2 regions of the Nocardioides jiangxiensis genome follow, and region 1 is predicted to be linked to the other one. Evidence: predicted binding sites of a transcription regulator. Region 1 holds the regulator's gene; the other holds the start of a gene.

What was found. The regulator LexA, encoded in region 1, represses DNA repair genes until DNA is damaged. The targets are predictions, from matches to a motif close to TCGAACANNTGTTCGA.
Region 2: Q5722_RS14430 (HNH endonuclease signature motif containing protein) is a predicted target of LexA. The motif match lies at 5,177-5,192, and genes of this name have one in related genera.

The regions. Positions count from the first base shown of each region.
Region 1 covers NZ_JAUQTA010000001.1:922,615-930,157, reverse strand. The annotation lists gene Q5722_RS04610 (hypothetical protein) at 1-51, shown strand, start outside; gene Q5722_RS04605 (ATP-dependent DNA helicase) at 142-2,124, shown strand; gene Q5722_RS04600 (oxygenase MpaB family protein) at 2,264-3,574, opposite strand; gene Q5722_RS04595 (hypothetical protein) at 3,611-4,186, opposite strand; gene Q5722_RS04590 (M15 family metallopeptidase) at 4,240-5,145, opposite strand; gene lexA (transcriptional repressor LexA) at 5,158-5,877, opposite strand; gene Q5722_RS04580 (LysM peptidoglycan-binding domain-containing protein) at 6,118-6,477, opposite strand; gene Q5722_RS04575 (hypothetical protein) at 6,692-7,039, opposite strand; gene nrdR (transcriptional regulator NrdR) at 7,386-7,543, shown strand, end outside.
Region 2 covers NZ_JAUQTA010000002.1:621,612-629,154, reverse strand. The annotation lists gene tkt (transketolase) at 1-1,569, shown strand, start outside; gene tal (transaldolase) at 1,600-2,700, shown strand; gene pgi (glucose-6-phosphate isomerase) at 2,697-4,370, shown strand; gene pgl (6-phosphogluconolactonase) at 4,370-5,089, shown strand; gene Q5722_RS14430 (HNH endonuclease signature motif containing protein) at 5,206-6,480, shown strand; gene Q5722_RS14425 (cupin domain-containing protein) at 6,576-6,737, shown strand; gene Q5722_RS14420 (hypothetical protein) at 6,822-7,352, shown strand.

The sequences.
Region 1 (7,543 bases):
GGCTGCGACGGCAAGGGACTCGACAGCGGCGAGGCCTGCTTCGGCGAGTAGCGGGGACGAGGGAAGGGCGCGCCCTCCACGCGGAGCGCGCCCGGTGAGGGCGGGCGACTGCATGTCGGTGCCGACCCGTAGGCTTCTCCGGTGCCTGACGCTCCCGCTTCCCGAGTCCGCGAGGTCCTCGCCGAGGCCGTGAGCGCGCTCGGCGGTGCCGAGCGCCCGGGGCAGGTCGCCATGGCCGAGGCCGTCTCGGAGGCGCTCGAGTCCCAGACGCACCTGCTCGTCCAGGCCGGCACCGGCACCGGCAAGTCACTCGGCTACCTGGTGCCCTCACTGCTCCACCGCGACCGGGTGGTCATCGCGACCGCGACGCTGGCGCTGCAGCACCAGCTGGTCGAGCGCGACCTCCCGCGCCTCATGGACGCGATCGGCCACCACCGCGACATCGACACCTCCTACGCCGTGCTCAAGGGCCGCTCCAACTACGCCTGCCTGCACCGGATCCGTGAGGGCGTGCCGGACGACCAGGGCGTGCTCGTCGAGGCCCCCGTCGGGTCGCTGGGGGAGCAGGTCATCGAGCTGCGCGAGTGGGCCGAGGACGAGGCCAAGCGCGGCCTCTCCGGTGAACGCGACAACGCGCCGCGCCACACCGAGCGGGTCTGGCGGCAGGTCAGCGTCAGTGCGCGCGAGTGCCTGGGCAAGGCCAGGTGCGCCTTCGGCGAGGAGTGCTTCGCCGAGCGCGCCAAGGAGAAGGCCGCCTCGTCGCAGCTGGTGGTCACCAACCACAGCCTGCTCGCGATCGACGCCATCGAGGGCATCCCGATGATCCCGGAGTACGACGCGGTGGTGATCGACGAGGCGCACGAGCTCGTTGCGCGGGTGACCCAGGCAGCGTCCTCGGAACTGGCGCCGGGCGATGTCGAGCGGGCCGGCCGGCGTGCTGCACGCCAGGTCGACGGGCGCGAGGCGGACGAGCTCCTCGATGCTGCCGACGCCCTCGCGGACGCGATCTCCGAGCTCGCTCCCGGTCGCATCGAGCGGATGCCGGTCGAGCTGGCTGATGCGCTGGCGCTGGTGCGCGACGCGGCGCGCGCGTGTGTCTCGGCGTTCCCGAAGGAGAAGGCGGGCGACGACGCCGATGCCGCCAGGACGCAGGCGAAGGCGATGGTCGGCGACGTCCTCGCCGTGGCCGAGCGGATGGCGGCCGACCTCGAGTCGGACGTGCTCTGGCGCAACGACCGGCTCCCGCAGCACGGAGGCCCGCAGCTCTGCCTGGCGCCGTTGCAGGTCTGGGGCCAGATCCGCGACAAGCTGCTGGCGGACAAGACCGTGGTCTTCACCTCCGCGACGCTGATGCTGGGCGGCGACTTCGGCGTGGTCGCGTCCTCCCTCGGCCTCAAGCCGACCGAGCGGGTGGCCGACGGCGCGGAGGCGCCGCCTCGCGGTGACGGAGTCCAGCCCTGGCGCGGCTTCGACGTCGGCTCGCCGTTCGACTACGGCAAGCAGGGCATCCTGTACGTCGCCAGGCACCTGCCGCAGCCGGGCCGTGACGGCCTGGTGCCCGCGGTCCTCGACGAGATCGTGGAGCTGATCGATGCCGCCGACGGGCGCACGCTGGGGCTCTTCTCCTCCAAGCGGGCGGCCGATGCCGCAGCGGAGGAGGTGCGCACGCGGCTGCCTCACCTGACCACCCTCGCCCAGGGTGATGCCCAGCTCCCGGAGCTCGCCAAGCAGTTCGTCGAGGACCCCCACACCGTGCTCTTCGGCACCTTGTCGCTGTGGCAGGGACTCGACGTCCCGGGCGACACGTGCACGCTGGTGCTGATCGACCGGATCCCGTTCCCGCGCCCCGACGACCCACTGATGTCGGCGCGGCAGAAGGCTGCCGACAAGGCGGGTGTCAACGGCTTCATGTCGGTGGCGGCGACCCATGCCGCGCTGCTGATGGCGCAGGGTGCCGGTCGCCTGATCCGCACCTCGAGCGACCGGGGCGTCGTCGCGGTCCTGGACCCGCGGCTGGCCACGGCACGCTACGGCGGCTTCCTGCGGGCGTCCCTTCCGCCCATGTGGCCCACCGTGGACCCGCAGATGGTCCGCGGCGCCCTGAAGCGCCTCGCCGGCCGCTGACCCTGCCCGCCGAGACGGGGCCCGTGCCGCGCCGAGACGGGGCCCGTGCCGCGCCGAGACGGGGCTTGTGCCGCGCCGAGACGGGGCCCGTGCCCGGCACGAGCCTCGTCTCGGCGCGCTCAGTCGCGCTCGGTCGCGCTCAGTCGATGTTGCCGAGGATCGGCTGCGACTCGAGGATGCCGTCTTCCTGCGGCGCCGCGCCCTCGGTGAAGACCCGGCGTACCTGCGTGGCGCGGAAGTCGGCGTGCGCCGCCGCGGGCGGCTCGAAGCCGTACGCCGCCTGGGCCTCGCGGGGCGTCATCGTGCGGGCCTCGAGCGGTTCGATCCTGCGCAGGACCGGTCCGGCGATCGGCAGCGTCATGGGGGAGAGGATCCGCAGCAGCAGGAGCTGCACCGCCGTGTTGAGGCTGACCGCCCAGAACATCACGCAGAGGAGTGGCCGCACGGCCGCGTCGGCGTACCTGTTGACGGGGAGGTCGACGACCTCGCGCATCCACACGGGCATGGTCGCCAGCGTGCCGCGGCGCAGCAGACGGGTGACGACGAAGGTGAGGGGCCACAGCAGCCGCGACATCGGGGGCAGCATCACCTCCGCCTGGAGGAGGTGGCGCATCGCGTCGCGCGCGTACTCCGAGCCGATCAGCTGCGGGCGCATCGCCTCGAAGTACGCCCGGACCTCGTCGCGGCTGCGCGGCACCTGGTCGGGGTCGCAGGTCTGCAGCTCGGCCGCCCGCGCGCACTCGGCCCAGTACTGAGCCTCGTCGGCTGCCGAGAGCCGCCCCGGCCCGTAGCGCTCGTACGCCGCGAGGATCGAGTGCCAGGCCGTCACCAGGATCCAGAGCTGGGAGTCTGGGTCGTTGGCGTCGTAGCGGGTGTCGGTGACCGGGTCGATGCCGATCCCCTTGGCGTGGATCCGCACCAGGACGTCGGCGGCCTTGGTCGTCGACCGGGTGTCGCCGAACGCGACCATCGCGAAGTAGCGCAGTGTCCGGTCGTAGCGGGTGCGGGGCCGGTCGTAGATGCCGTGGGTCTTCGTGACCGCGGCGACCAGGTGCGGGTCGAGCTCCTCGATGACGACGGCGCGCTGGAAGCCGATCGTGAGGCTGGTCGGGTAGCTCCACACCTTCCAGGTGACGGAGCCGGGCCCGTAGAAGCCGTGGTCCGCCGCCGGTGCGAGCTCCGGCGCGGCGAAGACCTCGGGGAAGTCTCGGTCAGTCACCCGCAGGAGTAAGCCGGCCACGGTGACGCCCGCGAGGAGCGCGAGCCATGCCGCGCCCACGAGCAGGCTGTTCCTGTCGCTCGTCAGGTCGTCGCGGAACACGACGGTGGCGCCGGCGACCAGGACGACGTACGTGCCGAGGGCGAGGAGGGCACCGCCGAGATCGCGCGGGGCCGCACGCCACATCGCGTGGACGATGCCGACGGCGATCGCCAGCTGGATCGACGCCATCGCGCGTACGTCGAGCGGGCTGGCCTCGAACGGGAGCTAGGTGACCGTGCGCGCAGGGTCGACCAGGCTGGCGAGCGCCAGCCCGAGCAGCGGTGCTGCCGTGACCGTGCCGCCGACGCGCAGCAGCCAGGAGGGTCCGCGTGGTGGCAGGCCGGCCCTGCGCACCGTGCGGATGCAGCGCACGAGCACGACGGGCAGGACGACCATCGCGGGCACCCAGCCCAGCGTGATGGTGCGGCTGATGGTCAGCGGGCCGAGGGGATCCATCCGGCCGAGCTCCCGCAGGTGCAGTGCGGTGGTCACCGCCAGTCCGACAAGGCCGGCGAGCACGACGACGGAGGTGAGGTCGACGGCCCGGCGGCCGGCCGAGCGGCCCGCCACCGCGAGCACGGCGGCGGCGAGGAACCCCGCGGCCGTGACGGCGGCTGCGAGCGGAGAGGTAGGTGCCCACACGAAGACCGTGGGAGACCACGCGCCGAACATCAGCAGCACCGCCATCGGCAGTGCCAGCAGCCCCAGTCCCTCGTGGATGGCGTGGGTCAGCTCCGCCGGATCCGGTTCGGGCGCATGCCACTCGGCCGGGGTGCCGGGGGAGGTGTGCTGGTCGACCATGGCGCCGACTCTACGCCGGTTCGCGACGCATTGCTACCATTAGGTAGTAATAGTCATCGGTTGTGGAGGCTGAAGTGGTGCCGGTCCTTCAGCGTGTGCCAGTCGCCACCCCACTCCCACCCGATCCGGGCGAACGCGGCGATCGCCCCAGGCGTCAGCATCCCCGGCCGGAGCGGGTCCCGGTCGACGTAGGAGCCGGCCAGCTCGGGCAGGACGAGGTCGCCCTTCGTGTAGGGGTTCTGGAAGGGGTTCACGTCCACGGCCAGGCCGTAGGCGTGCTCACTGAACCGGCTCGACCCGACCGCCGGACGGCAGACGAAGGCACTGGTGTCGTTGCCGTCGCCGTACGGCGGGGCGTCGAGCTCGGCCCGCGTGGTCACCCGCATCTCCTCGAGCGGGAAGCGCTGCCGCCACAGCTCCCGGAACACCGATGCCACCGGCGCCGCCACCGACCGGTTGAGCAGGAGCTCCCCGGTGTGGCGGGCGCCGTCGAAGCCCCGGAAGGTCAGGCGGACCCAGGCCAGGTCCTCCTTGCCGACGGGGCACCCGGGCTGCCACGTCGAGCGGGCGATGACGTCGGCCGGCGCGGGCGCGACGATGCGCGCGGCGAAGCCGGAGCCGGGCAGCTCGGCCACGGTGTCGGGCAGCGTGAAGCGTCGCTCGCGCAGCTCCTTCGGTGTCGTCCGGACCATGCCGTAGCCGTCGGCGCGGAGGGGGAGGGGGCGGGTGCCGAGCCAGGTGGGCGGCACGGTGCCGGGCAGGGGCGCGTTGATGGATGACGCCGCAGCCGCCGCCGACGAGGCGAGGGCGTCGAGGTCGGAGCTGGCCGAGGCCGTCGAGCTGGGCGTCGACGCGTGCGTGGTGAGGCCAGGGGTGGCGTCGTCGCGTGGTGCACATGCCACTGCCCCCGCCAGGACCGAGGTCGCGACGAGGGCAGTGAGGAAGCGTCGGGGCGTCACGGCCCCAGCGTGTCAGACGCGGCGCAGGACCGCGGTGACGATGCCGAGGATCGACGCGTGCGTGCCGTCGATCGGGTCGTAGGCGTCGTTGTGCGGCATCAGCCAGACCTGGCCGTCCTTCTTCTTGAAGGTCTTGACCGTGGCCTCGCCGTCGAGGAGCGCGGCGACCATGTCGCCGTTGGTGGCGGTGGGCTGCTGGCGGATCACGACGTAGTCGCCGGAGCAGATGGCGGCGTCGATCATCGAGTCACCGGAGACCTCGAGCAGGAAGAGCGTGCCGTCGCCGACCAGGCTCTTCGGCAGCGGGAACACGTCCTCCACGCGCTCCTCCGCCAGGATCGGGCCGCCGGCGGCGATGCGCCCCACGACCGGCACGTAGGTCGCGGCCGGCACCGAGTCGCCGATGCCGGTCTCGTCGTAGGAGACCTCCTCGGCCGCGCCGATCGAACGCCGGGCAGCGAGCACCTCGGGCAGGAAGACCTCGATGGCACGCGGCCGGTTGGGGTCGCGCTTGAGGAACCCCTTCTGCTCCAGCACCTTGAGCTGGTGTGACACCGAGCTGGATGACGTCAGGCCGACCGCGTCGCCGATCTCGCGCATCGAGGGCGGGTAGCCGCGCGCCTCGAGGGCGTCGCGGATGACGTTGAGGATGCGCTGCTGCCGCGGCGTCAGGCCGGTCGCGTCAGCAGGACCGTCGGGGAGCTCGGTGACCTTGCGAGGAGGAGTCGCCATCGTCTGCGCCTTACGTCGTGGAGGGCTGGTCGGTATGGGTCCAACGTAGTCGTGATCACGCACGGCTTCAAACATGTGTTCGAACCGCGTGTCGCCCCGACGTGGGCTGAAATGTGAGGCGGGGCGGGTGCTGCCTTCCCTTGCAGCGCCCGCCCCGCGTCTTCCCCATCCCGCGCGCCGGGGTCGAGGCGACGCGCGGGAACCTGGGCGGCCACCCACCAGTGGTGGCCGCAGTCTGTGTCAGTCGACCGGGATGTAGAGCTCCTGGCCGGCGTAGAGCATCGCGCCATCGAGGGCGTTGAGCTTCTCGATGGCGTCGACGGTGGCGCGGACGTCGCCGTCGCTGTGCGCCGACGCGATGTCCCAGAGGGTCTGCCCCGGGGCCACGACGATGCGCTCGGTCGCGGTCGGCGAGCCGCCCGCGTCGGTCGAGGCGCTCGAGCCGCCCATGATCACGAAGGCGAGCGCGAAGACGACGAGCACGGCGCCCATGAAGACGACGAGGCGGCCACGGCGGGTCAGCCGGAGCTGGCCTGCGGGTGCCGGCCCGGTGCGGGCGGGACGGATCTCGAACGTGGGGGCGAAGCTGATCGTGCTCATCGGGGACCTCCGGGGAAGAGTCGGTCGGGGTGACGAGCGAATGTCTAGTCAGGGCCCCCGACACAACCGGGGGAACGGCTCCGGTCGGGAGATCGATCAGACGTTCGATCGAACACGTGATCGAAGTTAGATCATGTGTTCGAATGACGCAAGGCTCTGTTCGAAAAAAGATTCGAGGCCTGCGTCACGTGCTCGGCGCGGCCGGCCGGTCGGATCAGCGCGCGGCGCGACGTCCGCCGGCGGGCCGCGCAGGGGCGTCGGGGGAGCCGGCGGGTGGGGCGAGGATGCCCAGCACCGTCAGCAGCCGGACGCCGAGCATGAGGCCGGCGAAGAGACAGGAGGCCGCGCCGATGCAGGCGAGCAGCAGGAAGAACCACGCGGCGCCGTTGCCGCCGCGAGCGGTCGCGCCGAAGTCGATGGCGGCCCACACGAGGTAGCCCCAGGCGACGACGCACAGGGTGACGGCCACGGCGTACTTCGCGACGCGCGTGTCGAGCGAGCGGCGGGGGCGAGCCCGGCGGGAAGCCTTGCGGCTGCCTGCGTGCTTCGACCCGTTCGTCACGCGGGGATTCTGTCACGGCAGGGCGTTCCGCATGACCAACAATCGACGACACGCCCGACACGCCGAGCTGCGATTTCGGCGCCGGAAACCGGCTCTTCCGTGCTGACCTGCGCTTTTGCGACCTGGACCACATCCGACACGCCGATCGCGTCGCCCGTGGCGACGAGGCGGCTTGCGGCGCTGGTGGTCGCGACGTACGGTTACCACTACATCTAGTAGTTACACCGTTGTGGTTCTCCACATGTAGTCAACAGGTGTGACCGGCGCCATCAACAGCCAGGGCGCCTTTATCCACAGCAATCCACAGGCGCCAGGCGCGAAGACGACGGACGAGGGGAGCCGAGCGATGCACTGTCCACACTGCCGCAACACCGACACCCGCGTGCTCGACTCCCGAGTCGCTGACGACGGCGCCGCGATCCGCCGCCGCCGGGTCTGCCCCGCCTGCGACCGCCGCTTCTCGACGGTCGAGCAGATGCAGCTCATGGTCAGCAAGCGCTCCGG
Region 2 (7,543 bases), on a different contig from region 1:
GGGCACCAGCAGCTGGGCAACCTCACCGTCATCTACGACGCCAACCGGATCTCGATCGAGGGCGACACCGACGTGTCGTTCTCCGAGGACGTGGCGGCGCGCTACGCCGCGTACGGCTGGGACGTCCACCACGTCGACTGGACCAAGGGCGGCGACCACGCCGACGGTGCCGGCTACCACGAGGACATCGAGGCCCTGTACGCCGCGATCCAGGAGGGTCGCACGGTCACCGACAAGCCGACGCTGATCGTCCTCAACACCATCATCGCGTGGCCCGCCCCCAACGCGCAGAACACCGAGGCCTCCCACGGCTCGGCGCTCGGCGACGCCGAGGTGGCGGCCACGAAGAAGGTCCTCGGCTTCGACCCGGAGCAGAAGTTCGAGGTCCCGGCCGAGGTGCTCGCACACTCCCGCGACCTCGTCGCCCGCGGCAAGGCCGCCGAGCAGGCCTGGACCGCGGAGTACGACGCGTGGGCCGCCGCCCACCCGGCCGAGCTGGAGATCCTCGAGCGCACGAAGACCCGCGCCCTGCCCGAGGGCCTGGCCGAGGCGCTGCCGACGTTCCCGGCCGACGCCAAGGGCGTCGCCACCCGCGCCGCGTCCGGCAAGGTCATCAACGCCATCGCGCCGCTGATGCCGGAGCTGTGGGGTGGCTCTGCCGACCTCGCCGGCTCCAACAACACCACGATCGAGGGCGCGCCGTCGTTCCTGCCGGCGGCGCACGCCACGCACGACTGGAAGGCCGACCCGTACGCCGGCCGCGTGCTGCACTTCGGCATCCGCGAGCACGCCATGGGTGCCATCCAGAACGGCATCACGCTCCACGGCGGCACCCGCGTCTTCGCGGGCACGTTCCTCCAGTTCGCCGACTACATGCGTCCGGCGGTCCGTCTGGCGGCGCTGATGAAGGCGCCGGCCATCTACGTCTGGACCCACGACTCCGTCGGTCTCGGCGAGGACGGGCCGACGCACCAGCCGATCGAGCACGCCGCCGCGCTGCGCGCGATCCCCCACCTCGACGTGGTCCGCCCGGCCGACGCCAACGAGACGGCAGCTGCCTGGCTGACGATCCTGGGCCACACCGACCGTCCGGCCGGCCTGCTGCTGAGCCGCCAGAACCTTCCGACGTTCCCGCGCGGCGAGCAGGGCTTCAACACGACCGAGGACGTCGCCAAGGGCGGCTACGTGCTGATCGACGCCGAGGGCGGCGAGCCGGACGTGGTGCTGATGGCCACCGGCTCCGAGGTGCAGCTCGCCGTGGCTGCGCGCGAGCAGCTCAAGGAGAAGGGCATCAACGCGCGCGTCGTCTCCCTCCCCTGCATCGAATGGTTCAACGCGCAGACACAGGGGTACCGCGACAGCGTGATCCCGCCGACGGTCAAGGCACGCGTCTCGGTTGAGGCGGGCATCGCCCAGGGCTGGCGCGAGCTGGTCGGCGACGCCGGCCGGATCGTGTCGATCGAGACCTTCGGTGCGTCGGCGTCGGCCGAGCGCATGTTCGCGGAGTACGGCATCACGGCGGACGCGGTCGTCCGCGCCGCCGAGGACAGCATCGCCGCCACGGCCTGACCCAGACCCGCTACACGAGGAGCAAGACTCATGTCCGCACGACTCGAAGCACTCTCCGCAGCCGGTGTCTCCATCTGGCTCGACGACCTCTCCCGGGAGCGTCTCGAGACCGGCAACCTCGCCGAACTCGTCGCCACCTCGTCGGTCGTCGGCGTGACCACCAACCCGACGATCTTCGCGACCGCCCTGGCCAAGGGCGAGCGCTACGACGCGCAGCTGCGCGAGGTCGCCGCCCAGGGCGGCACCGCCGCCGACGCGATCCTCGCGCTGACGACGGAGGACGTGCGCAACGCCTGCGACGTCCTGCGTCCCGTCTACGACGAGGACCCGTTCGACGGCCGCGTCTCGATCGAGGTCGAGCCGGGCCTGGCGATGGACACCGACGGCACCATCACCCAGGCACGCGAGCTCTGGCAGGCCGTGAGCCGGCCGAACGTGATGATCAAGATCCCCGCTACCAAGCCCGGCCTCCCGGCGATCACCGCGGCGATCGCGGCCGGCATCAGCGTCAACGTGACCCTGATCTTCAGCAACGAGCGCTACCGCGAGGTCATGGACGCCTACCTGACCGGACTCGAGCGGGCCGTCGCCGACGGCGTCGACATCTCCTCGATCCACTCGGTCGCGTCGTTCTTCGTCTCGCGCGTCGACTCCGAGGTCGACAAGCGCCTCGACGCCATCGGCACCGAGGAGGCCGCTGCCCTCAAGGGCAAGGCCGCCCTGGCCAACGCCTGGGCCGCGTACGCCGCGTACCAGGAGGTCTTCGGCAGCGAGCGGTTCGCGGCGCTGGCCGGCGCCAACGTGCAGCGTCCCCTGTGGGCCTCCACCGGCGTGAAGGACCCGGCGTACCCGGACACGCTCTACGTCAGCGAGCTCGTGGTCGACGGCTGCGTCAACACCATGCCGGAGAAGACCATGCAGGCCTTCGCCGACCACGGCGAGGTCACCGGCGACACGGTCACGGGTCGTGGCGCCGAGGCGGCCGAGGTGTTCGCAGCCCTGGCGGCCCTCGGCGTCGACTTCGACGACGTCCTGGAGGTGCTCGAGCGCGAGGGCGTCGAGAAGTTCGACGTGTCGTGGGCCGAGCTCGTCGACACCGTCACGACGCAGCTGGCGGCGGTCGCCCCGTGAGCAAGCAGCCGCCGGTCGACGCCACCAAGACGACCGCGTGGCAGGAGCTCAGCCAGCACGCGACGTCGTTCCAGCCCGACCTCCGCGGCTGGTTCGCAGCCGACGCCGGTCGCGTCGAGCGGATGACGTTCGACGCCGCCGACCTCCACGTCGACCTGTCGAAGAGCCTGGTCACGCCCGAGATCGCCCAGACGCTGCTGGACCTGGCCGACCAGGTCGGGCTCGCCGAGCGCCGCGACGCGATGTTCAACGGCGAGCGGATCAACGTCACCGAGAACCGCGCGGTGCTGCACACCGCCCTGCGCGCACCCGCCGACGCCACGGTGATGGTCGACGGCAAGAACATCGTCGAGGACGTCCACGCCGCCCTCGAGCACATGTACCGCTTCGCCACCGAGGTGCGCTCCGGCGAGTGGAAGGGCGTCACCGGCCGCCGGATCCGCACGGTCGTCAACATCGGCATCGGCGGCTCGGACCTGGGCCCGCTCATGGCGTACGAGGCGCTCGCGCCCTACCGCCACCACGACCTCGAGGTCCGGTTCATCAGCAACATCGACCCGACCGACGCTGCGCGCAAGCTGGCCGACCTCGACCCGGCGTCGACCCTCTTCATCGTGTCGAGCAAGACCTTCACCACCCTCGAGACGCTGACCAACGCGCGCCTGTGCCGTGAGTGGCTGCTGTCGAACCTGCGTGCCCGCGGGCTCATGCGGATCGACGACAAGAACGCCGTGTCGCGGCACTTCGTCGCGGTCTCGACGGCGAAGGACAAGGTCGAGGAGTTCGGCATCGACCCGGCCAACGCCTTCGGCTTCTGGGACTGGGTCGGCGGGCGCTACTCCGTGGACTCGACCATCGGCACGTCCCTGGCGATCGCCATCGGCCACGACCACTTCGCCGACTTCCTGGGCGGCATGCACGCCATGGACGAGCACTTCCGCTCCACGCCGATCGAGCGCAACGTCCCGGCCCTCATGGGCCTGCTGAACATCTGGTACCGGAACTTCCTCGGCGCCGGCACCCACGCCGTGCTGCCCTACTCGCAGCTGCTGCACCGCTTCCCGGCGTACCTGCAGCAGCTGACGATGGAGTCCAACGGCAAGTCGGTCCGCTGGGACGGTTCGCCGGTCACCTCCGACACGGGCGAGGTCTTCTGGGGCGAGCCCGGCACCAACGGACAGCACGCCTTCTACCAGCTGATCCACCAGGGCACGGACCTCGTGCCGGCCGACTTCATCGCGTTCGCCAACCCGGCGTACCCGCTCGTCGACGGCGAGCAGGACGTGCACGAGCTCTTCCTGGCGAACTTCTTCGCGCAGACCCAGGCACTCGCCTTCGGCAAGACCGCGGGCGAGGTGCGGGCCGAGGGCACGCCGGAGCGGATCGTCGCCGCGCGCGTCTTCCCGGGCAACCGTCCGACGACGTCGATCATGGCGCCGGACCTCACGCCGTCCGTGCTGGGCCAACTGGTCGCCCTCTACGAGCACATCACGTTCACGCAGGGCGCGGTGTGGGGCATCGACAGCTTCGACCAGTGGGGCGTGGAGCTCGGCAAGCAGCTCGCGCAGCAGATCATCCCCGCGCTCGGCGACGACACGGAGGCGCTGGAGAAGCAGGACGCCTCGACGCAGGCCCTGATCGACTACTACCACCGACACCGGGGCGAGTGATGACGATCTCCGTCGAGGTCTCCCCCGACGCCGCGCGCCTGACCGAGACGGTGGCCGCGGCCCTGACGGAGCGGCTCGCCGCCATCCAGGCCGAGGGTCGTACGCCGCGGGTCGTCCTCGCGGGCGGCTCGATCATCGAGGAGCTGCACCGCGTGGTCGCTGCGGCTCCGGGCGACGTCGACTGGTCGCGCGTGGAGTTCTGGTGGGGCGACGAGCGGTACGTCGACTCGTGGAGCCCCGACCGCAACTGCCTGGCCGCGCAGCGCGACCTCCTGACACCGCTGGGCGCGTCGCCCGACCTGGTGCACGTCCCGCCTGCGACCGACTCCGGCCAGCCGGTGCAGGACGCGGCTGCGACCTACGCACAGGACTTCCCTGCCGGCGACTTCGACGTCGTCATGCTCGGCATGGGCCCGGACGGGCACACCTGCTCCCTCTTCCCCGGCCGCGAGGACGACGTCCTGTCGACGCTCGACGCAGTCGCCGTCGTCGACTCCCCCAAGCCGCCGGCGCTGCGCCTGTCGATGACCCCGGCGCGCCTGTCCCGGTCGTCGCTCGTCTGGCTCGTGGCGTCCGGCACCGGCAAGGCCGAGGCGGTCCGCGCAGCGCTCGCGCCGACCGGAGGGTCCGTCGATCCCGTCGAGGTTCCCGCTGTCGCTCCACGCGGTGCCGAGGCCACGATCTGGTGGCTCGACGAGGACGCAGCGGCGCTCCTCTGAGATCGACGCCGCTGGCGCGTCTCGACCCGGCACGCTGCTGCTGACCTGCGGAAACTCCTTTCCACAGTCGGACAATTGGGGTCGACTTCGAACACCTGTTCGACCACAATGGAGGCATGACCACGTCCCCCGACCTCGCGCCCGACCTGCTCGCGTTCGCGCGTGAGCAGCGGCGCATCGCGGACCGCGCGGAGGCCGATCTCTTCATGGCCGCCGCGACGTGGGCCGACGAGCACTCGGTCGACTCGGTCGCACCCGCGCGGTCCGACTGGGACGAGAAGGCCATGCCGCTCGCCGGCGAGGGCACACCCGAGGTCGCGGAGTTCTGCGTCGCCGAGCTCGCGGCGGTCCTCGGCATGACGACCCACGCCGGCCGGGCCCTCATCGGCGACGCGCTCGAGACCCGTCACCGGCTCCCGAAGGTCTGGGCTCGCGTCGTCTCGGGCAGCCTGCAGGTCTGGCGCGCCCGCCAGGTCGCCCACCTCACCTACGGTCTCTCGCCCGAGGGCGCGGCCTACGTCGACGACCACGTCGCAGCGTTCGCCCACCGCATCGGCTACGCCGCCCTGCAGAGGCTCCTCGAGGAGGCGCGCATCCGGTTCGTCGAGGGCTACGAGCCTGAGGGCGGGCCGATCCGTCCCGACGGCCGGAAGGTGAGGGTCGGGCTCGGCCAGATCTCCACCAACGGCACCGCCGACCTGTGGGGCGAGCTCGACTACGCCGACGCCTCCGACCTGGAGCGGGCCATCGCCCGCCGTGCCACTGTCCTCGGCGCGGACGGCGGCGCGGGAGCGGGGCTCCCCCTCGACGCGCGACGTGCGCTGGCCCTCGGCGAGATGGCACGCCACGACCTCTGCCTCGACCTCGCCACAGGCGAGCGTTCACCGCGCGCCGGTGGCGGTGTCGAGCTCAAGGTCCACGTCGATGCTCGTGACCTGGCCGCGGACCGCGGCGGCCTCGCACGCGTCGAAGGCACAGGTGGCAACGGTGCCTTCATCACCCTCGATGCCCTCCGTGCCTGGTTGCAGCGTCCCGGTGTCCGCATCAGCGTCCGCACGGTGATCGACACCACCGACACCATCCGGGTCGACCAGTGGGAGATTCCCGACCGGCTCCGCCGCCATGTCACCGAGCGCGACGGCACCTGCCGCTTCCCCTGGTGCAGCCACCCGGGGCATCAGGCAGACATCGACCACGTCGCCCCCTACGACGACGCTGGCCCGCCGGGTCAGACCTCCACCGACAACCTCACGCCCTGTTGTCGCCAGCACCACCGCCTCAAGACCCACGCCGGCTGGAGCTACACCATGCTGGACCCCGGTTATTACCTCTGGCGCTCCCCCACCGGTCACCGGTTCCTCGTCACGCCACGTGGCACCCAGACCCTCTGACGGCCCCGACGCAGCCCGCCCGCGGGACGCTCGTCGACGGCTCGGTGTCGGATGGCCGATCCCACGACGAGCGCTGCTCGTTGACGTTCACCACCATGGACTTCGCTCCCGCACGGCAGTGGATGTTCCTGCTCGCCGGGAGCGGGCAGACGGAAGTCCTCAGGGCCGGCGACGCGATCCTGGTCGAGGACACCACGGGACCAGGCCACGCGACAGAGGTCTTCGAGGACGCGCTGATCGCGACCGTGCAGATCTGAGCGACCCTGCAGTTGCGAACTCAACGCGGCATGAGCGTGCGGTCGAACCGGGCACAGCGACGGGCCGCTCCCTACACTTCGTATGTGCCACGAGCCGAACCCGACGCCCTGCCGTTCGCGCTGCGCGACGGGTGGCCTGAGGCAGTACCAGATTGCAGGGTGACGATAAGGGAAACCGGGATCGCCCTCGGGTCGCTGATGTTGGACGATCATGAGTGGCTGACGATCAGCCAAGTGCCCGTGTTCTCGCTCCGGATCGACGACCACCCAGCGGCCGACGGATGGACCACGACCGATCCGGATGGCACGCAGACGAGTAGATTCTTCGTGATCCCGGTCCGCCCTGTGACGGTCCCCGTTCATGCCCTGGCTCACGGTCGAGCCCTCGAAGAATGGGTGTGGGAGGTACACGGCGCAGTCGGGCGCCTGATGCTCTGGGATGCATCGGCCAGCTGGTGGCTGGCTCAGGACCCGGACCTGGAGCTGGCGTTGGTGTGTGCTCCGGATAGCAAGTTCCGTGCCGGGTCCGACGACCTCTCCTGGTGGTCAATCGGTAGCAATCAGGGCAGACAGAAGGTCGATGATCTGCGCGCCAGGTACGCGGTCGTCACGTAGTAACGAGTGCTGCTGCATCCGACCGCACATCGGCAGATCCGCTCACATTGAGCAGGTGACGTATTGCCTCCCAAGTCGTGAAAGTTCGCCGCGGGAGAGCCGTCAATTCTCAGTGCAAATCGACAGGTGTCGAGATGCAACGAAGATTGAGCAATCGCAAGGTTGCTCAAGATCTACTCGGCAGGTCTACT